4 regions of the Bacillus nitratireducens genome follow, and region 4 is predicted to be linked to each of the others. Evidence: predicted binding sites of a transcription regulator. Region 4 holds the regulator's gene; each other region holds the start of a gene.
The links. The regulator Rex, encoded in region 4, represses fermentation and respiration genes when NADH is low (regulators of the CRP and FNR family bind a similar motif). The targets are predictions, from matches to a motif close to TTGTGAAATATTTCACAA.
Positions count from the first base shown of each region.

Region 1: the regulator Rex is predicted to act here: its motif matches at 1,082-1,099, upstream of Q3V31_RS27670 (DoxX family membrane protein).
Region 2: the regulator Rex is predicted to act here: its motif matches at 1,110-1,127, upstream of Q3V31_RS21420 (L-lactate dehydrogenase).
Region 3: the regulator Rex is predicted to act here: its motif matches at 1,251-1,268, upstream of hcp (hydroxylamine reductase).

Region 1 is NZ_JAUMJO010000012.1:11,599-13,809, reverse strand. It holds gene Q3V31_RS27675 (DUF5068 domain-containing protein) at 1-986, shown strand, start outside; gene Q3V31_RS27670 (DoxX family membrane protein) at 1,146-1,652, shown strand; gene Q3V31_RS27665 (S9 family peptidase) at 1,834-2,211, opposite strand, start outside.
Region 2 is NZ_JAUMJO010000005.1:511,910-514,120, reverse strand. It holds gene Q3V31_RS21425 (PTS sugar transporter subunit IIC) at 1-45, opposite strand, end outside; gene Q3V31_RS21420 (L-lactate dehydrogenase) at 68-1,018, opposite strand; gene Q3V31_RS21415 (spore coat protein) at 1,264-1,512, opposite strand; gene Q3V31_RS21410 (hypothetical protein) at 1,526-1,711, opposite strand.
Region 3 is NZ_JAUMJO010000002.1:771,099-773,309, reverse strand. It holds gene hcp (hydroxylamine reductase) at 1-1,186, opposite strand, end outside; gene Q3V31_RS10185 (RNA-guided endonuclease InsQ/TnpB family protein) at 2,099-2,211, shown strand, end outside.
Region 4 is NZ_JAUMJO010000023.1:9,017-11,227, reverse strand. It holds gene Q3V31_RS30150 (ABC-F family ATP-binding cassette domain-containing protein) at 1-755, opposite strand, end outside; gene Q3V31_RS30145 (redox-sensing transcriptional repressor Rex) at 943-1,572, shown strand; gene Q3V31_RS30140 (YdiK family protein) at 1,602-1,793, opposite strand; gene Q3V31_RS30135 (CPBP family intramembrane glutamic endopeptidase) at 1,790-2,211, opposite strand, start outside.

The sequences.
Region 1 (2,211 bases), on a different contig from region 4:
AAGCTGAAGATGTTTCAGTAACAATGAATGGTTATACATTAGTTGAATTAAATGGATTCCATACAAACTTCGACATTCCGTTTAATCGTCAAACAGAGGGCGGAGTTATTCTTGTGAACTACAGCGTAAAAAATAGTTCAGCTAAAGATATTTATTATATGCCAGCATTGGACATGTCATTTACTGGTGCTCAGAAAGCATATAGTAACTATAGAGATTTAATTCCAACAGAAGATCAGCTACCAACTAAGCTTGCTCCAACGAATGATTACTTAGTAAAAGCAGGAGAAACTATTTCTGGTTATATCGCTTATCCATTCGGAAAAGATGATCTAGCAAAAATTTCAAATCTCTCAACGGTCTCAGTCACAGTCCCAACTGCACAAGCTAATAAAGGAAAATTTGATGCTCCAATCGGAAGTCCTGGAAGATTTTCATTAAGTTTAAACAAACAAGGTGCTGAAAAGGTTGCAACAGATAACACTTTCTACCAAGATAAAGCTACAGCTAATAACATGGGCGATAAAAAAATGTTAAAAGAGAAATCAAGTATTAATAACAGCCAAGAATTAGGTGCTGTTAATGTTACATTAGACGGATACCAATTCACTCAATTCACACCAAATTCCGTCGAAGCTCCACGCTTTGCAAATTTTAAAAACGGTCTTGTTCTGTTAACAGTAAAATTCAAGCTTGATAACAAAGATGCTCAAGACGTTTCACTATCTCCTATAAGCTCTACATTAAGAGTGAATGATGGTACACAATATACGATTAATGAAGGTATGCTATTAAATTACGACTATAACGCTGCAGTTAAAACTGGAACATCTGGAGAATTGCTGCAAGTATATATTTTAGATCAAGAGCAGTACGAAAAGATTTGGAAAGAAAAAAGCTTTGAGATTGAGTTAGGACCTATGAGAAATAAAGAAGCTAAAGATATTTCACAAGGTAAAAAAGTTAAATTTACATTACCTAAATAAATTACTAAACATATAATAGAAAAGGCATATAACATATGATTGTTATATGCCTTTTTTATTTTATAAAAACACCATTTTTGTTCACACTTTATCCATTGTGAATTTATTCACAATGGATATATAATAAACATGTAAATACAATACATTGGAGGGATTTCAATGGTTATCAATTTTTTAAGAACTGATAAACGCGCTACTTTCATATTATTATTTTTACGACTTTACATAGGATATGCATGGCTCGCTGCTGGAATAGGAAAAGTTTTTGGACAGTCTTTTGATGCAAGTGGTTTTCTAAAAGGAGCTATCGCTCAAGCATCAGGTGACCACCCTGCAGTACAAGGTTGGTGGGCAGATTTTCTTCAACATTTTGTTCTTCCAAACGCAGACCTATTTAGCTTTTTAGTTCAATGGGGAGAAATTTTAGTAGGACTAGGTTTGATTTTAGGTGGATTAACAAAAACAGCTGCATTTTTCGGCATCATAATGAACCTTTCATTTTTATTAAGCGGAACTGTTAGTGTAAACCCAAACCTACTTATTTTAACTATGTTCATTTTAGTTGCAGGACAGAATGCTGGGCGTATTGGATTAGATGGTTATGTTTTCCCAAAACTTTTCAAAAAAAATAACCGTGAAGCATATAAATTAAGTAAAACTGCATAAGAACAGTTCATCTTTTAAATATAAATAAGAAAAGAGCCTACATTCAGGCTCTTTTCTTATTTACACCAAAATATTTCACAGTTTGCCTTATCCGAAATGTTAAACTCAATCATATATAACCGGATAAATGTGTACGACTTTATTTCAAGCATCTAAAAAGCTTAAAGACTAAAACAAGCCATTATAAAACCCTAAAATCTTTCATACTTTCCCCAAGAATATAGTGTGAAAACCACATCAGATTCTGTTTCATAATAGCTACATTCATTCCCGGCTGATCAGGACTATATGCCATTCCTTTAAATATAATTAATTCTGTATCAACTTCCATATCCCTTAACCCTTCATATAGCTCATATGCATTGGAAGTTGGAATCCTTGCATCCTTTTCGCCATGTTGGATTAAAGTGGGCGTACAGGCTGATTTAATATATGTCATTGGTGATGTTTTCGTATATATATCTGGATCATTCCATGGAGTATTTCCTAAATGCATTCTAATAAAGTAAGGGATATCTGTATTTACATAATGGGTACTCCAGTTAGTAATTCCGCCCCC
Region 2 (2,211 bases), on a different contig from region 4:
TCCGGCAGAAGCTTTAAACACACGAGACATTATATATTCCTTCATTTGTTTCACCTTCTCCTATAATTTAGTAACCAATTGTCTTCATATAATCGCGTAAAACATCGTTTGATTTCGCAAAGCGGCTTTCTTCATCTTCTAATAAATTCAGTTCTACCACTTCTCTTACACCGTCTCTAGTAATAATTGCTGGTACTCCTGTACAAATATCGTATTCGCCATATTCGCCATCTAAAATAGCTGAAACAGCGATAACACGGTGATCATCATTGAAGATTGAGCGGGCAATATATGCTAGGGAATTTCCGATTCCGTAATAAGTAGTTCCTTTACGCTTATAAATTTCCCATCCAGCTTTTGCAGTCTTCTCAACAATTTCATCTAAATCTATTTCACCAAATCGTTCTTTTTGTTCCTCTAAAATTTGCAGAATTGGCTTTCCACCAACAGTTACGTGAGACCAAGCAACCATTTGAGAATCACCATGCTCTCCTAATGAATACCCATGAATACTACGAGGATCTACATGTAACATTTCAGATAAAATTGTTCTTAAGCGAGAAGAATCTAGTGATGTGCCAGTACCAAGTACACGATTTCTTGGTAAACCAGATAATTTCCAAACTTGATATGTAATAATGTCAACTGGGTTCGATGCGATTAAGAAAATGCCATCAAATCCACTTTCCATTACGCCATTCACAACACTCTCCATAATCTTAGCGCTTGCCCCTAAAGTGTCTAAACGACTTTGTCCAGGCTTCGGCGCTGGTCCTGCTGTAATAATTACAATGTCCATATCTTTGCAGTCTTCATAGCTTCCTGCATATACTTTTGTTCTTGTATTTGTAAAGTTAATACAGTGTGATAAATCCATTGCTTCCCCAACTGCACGTTCATGATTTATATCAATTAATAATAGCTCTTCGCAAATGCCTTGATTGACAATGGAATATGCACAACTTGATCCAACTAATCCAGTACCGATAATTGCAATTTTTCTTGTATTTCGTTTCATAGCAATCTCTCCTAATTGATCATATAATCTATTTCTTTTGTTCTTTACACCCCTAATTATATAGATTCCCACGATAGAAACCATGGATACTTTGTGAAATATTGAGCAAACTTTTGTCCTTTTTGTGAATTGTTATATTCCATTTTCGTCATATTTGTTACAACTGGAAAAATATTTATTATATATTTATTGACATGCCCAAAACAAAAAAACGAGCGACTTCATTCGCTCGTTTTTTCATCCCATTATTCCGCACTTAATTGACCTTTTAATTGCTGTACAATCATTGGGTTAGCAGGTGCTGCCGGTTTATAATAACTCTTTTGCTTTGCGTATTCATACATATTACGTTGACGCATCTCATCTTGATTACGAATTTGAATTAACGTTTGATGTAACTGTTCATTATCAGACTGAGAAATATAATTTGCATAACTTGTTAAACTTGCATTTAATCCTGCTAAATAATCATTTACCATATCTTTTTCATTCATCTTTCACTTCCTCCTATCCTAGGAAAGTCATTAATTGCTGTTTCGTATTTCGTGCATCTTGTGCATCCTTTTGTAACATTTGTTTCAGTTGTGGATCTGTACAAGCCTGTGCATACTGGTCTAATTTATTAATAATTGTTGCATGTCCACCAATTAAATGGCGTAAGTTTTCTACTTCAAGCTCTGTTAAATTTTGCATAGGATACTCCTACCTTTCTTCTTTCATTCTCCTTTAGTATTCTGCTCTTTCTAAATCATATTCATTAAAAAGCTTTCTTACATTTCAAATCAATCACGCCTATTTATAAATCCAATAAAATGTTATAATTACAGAAAAATACAAATTTTCAATAGGTAACCTATAACAACAATATAATCCCCAAACAACCCATAGCATAGTAGGTAGGTGTGCTTATGCAAAAACATTTTAAAGCTATCTTCTTAATAGTTTATGCAATCCTGTATGTAAAATTGTTGATTGATATATCAACTTTAAAACCACTATTCACTTCCATACCTTTACATATGTTATTTCTCATTGGTTTTTTGTTCATTGCGCTTAACAACTATAGAAATCGTAATACCACTTTTTTCTTAATATTTATTAGTGCAACTCTATTGGTAAGCGTTAGTTTAATGAAAAACACCCTTTTATAAACTCTACATAACAAAGGAGCAACGACTATGAAAACCCATGAA
Region 3 (2,211 bases), on a different contig from region 4:
GCGCCTTTGGACCGATGCGAATATCTTGAATCCCAAGACTAAATAGTCCAAGTAAAATCGCAACCGCTTTTTGTTCAAACCAGGATAGGACAATACTAACTGGCAATTCGTTCACTTCGCATTCAAATGCATCTGCTAAAGCGGCCGCTATTTTCACTGTTGAAATTGAATTATTGCATTGCCCTAAGTCAATGTAACGCGGAATCTCTGTACCAGGTACAACACCATAACTCACATCATTAAAACGGAATTTCCCGCAAGAAGTCGTTAAAATAACTGTTTCTGGCGGAAGTGACGTTGCCAATTCACGATAATATTCCCCGCCTTTTCCTGGTGCATCACAACCTGCGATGACAAAGAAACGTTTTATTTTGCCTTCCTTTACTGCATCAATAATTTCCGGAGCTAATGATAATACTGTATCGTGATGGAAACCTGTTACTAACTGCTCATCCGATTCCATATGTACTTCTGGAAGTTCTAGCGCTTTTTCAATCAATGGTGCAAAATCATCATTTTCAATTTTTTGTACACCCTCTAGACCTGCAATATCATATGAAAAGAATCGATCAGAGTATGATCCTTTAATTGGCATAACACAGTTCGTTGTCGCTAATATGGCACCTGTAAATTTTTCGAAAAGACGTCGTTGATCATACCATGCCTTACCAATATTTCCTTTTAAATGTTTATATTTTTTCAGCTGCGGATAACCGTGTGCTGGTAACATTTCAGAATGCGTATAAATATTAATTTCTTTTCCTTCTGTTTGCTTTAATAACTCTTCTAACGCAAATAAATTATGACCAGTAACTACAATTGCTTTACCTTCTACATGGTTTTGCGTAATTTGAACAGGCTCTGGAACACCAAAGTGATTCGTATGCGCCTCATCTAATAACTCCATTACTCGTAAAGCTGATTTCCCTACTTTCATAGCCATATCAATATGTTCTTGTTCATTAAAATTAGAATTTGTTAATGTCATGTACAGTGCTTCTTGCGTTGTAGCATCTACAAATGCATCGGTATACCCTAGCTGAGCAGCATGCGTACGATAAGCTGCAATTCCTTTTAATCCAAATACAATCGTATCTTGTAAACTTGCAATTGTTTCATTTTTACCGCAAACACCTATTACTTTACATCCGCCTGTTGGCGTTTGTTCACATTGATAACAAAACATGATCATCCCACCCTCTCCCAATCATTCCTTACAACCTAAGCATAATACCCATTGAGGAAAAGGGATGTGATATCAATCACAATAATATATAAAAATTTGTGACAGTTCACATTGTTGACATAATATTGTTACTGTCTTCTAATGTTCATATTTGCAAATCATTATTTATTTGCATCATATATCGGCGTACTGTTAAGGAATACAAATATCATATTCATCTAACATTTCACAAAATTTCCCTTACTGATGGTACAATTAAATTTATGGAGGGTAACTAACTGTTACGATTTATTTAACCAATTAAAACGAAAGTTAATTAAATATATCAGTAAGCCCTGCTAGTCAAGTGATTGGCTAGTAGTGAGGGTTAACTGCGGGCAATCCCTAAAGCTGATTGAACTACAACGTGGCTAAAAATAGCGAGCGTGAATGTCGCGAAAGCAGAAAAAATCAATCAGATGGTGCAAGGTTAAATCCTAAACACTAGAACAATGGGTCTTCCGCCTCGAATCATCTAAGTCAAAATGGATAAGATGAACGTTCAACGACTATCTCGTGTAACTGACGAGAGTACATCACAAGCCTATGGTGATGGAAAAATCCTCTATCTCTAAAGAGATAAACATATAGTCTGCGCTCATGTGAAAACATGAGAAGTTCATAAGAGAACTGGCTAAGGAATTGCGCCCTTAGTTGAACAAGATAAATTTTATTGAATCTATCAAACTTCATTGAAAATATCGAACATATGCGCTATGTTTGGTTCAATGAGGTGAGAATAATAATGAAATTTTCACGAGTTAGTCAAGTATCAGAATTAACAGGTTTGCATCCGAGTAGTCTAAGGAGAATGCTGGTGGAACACGCTACTATTCAGAAGAACAAATCTTTCATTAAAGGAGTTAAATTCTGATGATATTGGCGAAGAAAGTCAGACTGATTCCAACGCCTGAACAAGAACAAGTGCTTAGAAACCATGCTGGTGCTGCAAGATTCGCTTATAACTATTGTAAAAGAATGAGTGA
Region 4 (2,211 bases):
AAATATTTACTGTAGTTACCAACAAATCGTCTGCTTTCTTTATTCGAAATTTCATATACTTGTGTAACAAGCTTATCTAAGAAATAACGGTCATGAGAAACGATTAAAATCGCGCCAGGATAACCTTGTAAATATTGTTCAAGCCAAGTTAATGTTTCAATGTCCAAATGGTTTGTAGGCTCGTCTAAAATAAGTAAGTCTGGTTTAGTTAATAATAATTTACCAAGAGCTAATCGTGTTTTTTGCCCACCACTTAATGTAGAAATTGTTGTCTGGTGCATCTCAACTGGAAAGCCAAGACCGCTTAAAATCGAGCGGATATCCGCTTCGTACTGATAGCCACCTTGATCTTTATAATCTAATTGTAATTGGTCATAATCAGCTAATAATTTCTCGTATATAGCCGCATTTGAAAAGTTTTCTTCTTTGCCCATCTCTTGCTCTAGCCTTCGAAGTTTTGTCTCCATTTGCTGTAAGTGTGTAAAGACGGTTAACATTTCATCCCAAATTGTTAAAGACGTTTCTAATCCGGTATTTTGAGCTAAATACCCCATTGAGACATCTTTCGGTTTTATAATTTCACCACCATCATGAGATAACTCACCAGCTATTATTTTTAATAATGTAGATTTTCCGGCTCCATTTCGTCCGACTAATGCAATACGATCTTTCGTTTGTACTTCCAATTTTATGTTTGCAAGAATCGTTTCTGCACCGTATAATTTCGAAAGCGCGTTTACTTGTAATAAAATCAATGTTTTCACCTCAAATAATTTCTTAACTTTGCCATGTTTATATTTCTCAATCATACTAAAAATAGTGTATAGTTTAAAATAAAGAGAGAATACTTCTTCTCTTTATTATACAAGGAAATTCATGAGTACTAAACTTCTGTATTTGATTCAAGTATATGAATAAAGATAGGAAGAGAGGAGAGGTTATATGGATCAGCAAAAAATTCCACAGGCCACTGCCAAACGATTGCCTCTATACTATCGATTTATCCAAAACTTATCTCTTTCTGGTAAGCAACGTGTTTCATCAGCCGAATTGAGTGAAGCGGTAAAGGTTGATTCCGCAACTATTCGAAGAGATTTTTCATATTTTGGAGCGTTAGGGAAAAAAGGTTATGGATATAACGTAAATTATTTATTATCATTTTTCCGTGAAACACTCGACCAAGATGATATAACACGTGTAGCACTTATTGGAGTAGGTAATTTAGGGACCGCTTTCTTACATTATAATTTCACGAAAAACAATAATACAAAAATTGAAATGGCGTTTGACGTTAGTGAAGAGAAAGTTGGAACAGAAATCGGAGGCATTCCTGTATATCATTTGGATGAACTAGAAGAACGTTTATCAACTGATATACAAGTGGCAATATTAACAGTACCCGCTACAGTAGCACAATCTGTGGCAGATAGATTGGCAGAAACGAACGTGCATGGTATTTTAAATTTCACACCAGCACGCTTAAATGTGTCAGAGAATATAAGGATTCATCATATTGATTTAGCTGTAGAGTTACAAACACTGGTTTACTTTTTGAAGAATTATCCACAATAAAACGCAGAGGAAGCGACCTCTGCGTTTTATTATTGTTTTTTCTTTGTGAATTTAACTAAGATAAGGCGAAGTGCCAAATTAAAATCAATTGTTGCCATAACTGCAAATAGTATTGTCCACATATTCCAGATTGTATCTGTTACGTTCGTAATGGCGAAACGTGTAAAAATACATCCAAGAAGAAAGTACAATGCAGCCATGAACAATGGTGAGTTTCTCATACAAAAAATCCTCCGATAAAGCCTTGCATTTTTTCAGCTTCTTTAATCATTTCTTGAATTTGTTCATTGCTTACTAAAACTTGAGCAACTGCAACTAATGTATTCATTGCAACATGGGCTGCAATAGGGACGATAATCCGCTTCGTTTTTACATATAAAAAGGCGAATACGAGCCCCATAGAAGTGTATACCAATAAGTGAGTAAAATCAAAATGAATCGCCGCGAATACAAGTGAACTAATGATAGCAGCAATAAAGAAGTTAAACTTCTTATAAAGTGTACCGAATAAAATTTTTCTAAATACGATTTCTTCCAAAATAGGTCCTATTATAGATATGACGATAAGGAACCAAGGTGTCGTTCTTGCGATGTCCATAAGTCTTTCTGTATTTTCAGAGCCAGGTGTAATCCCTAATA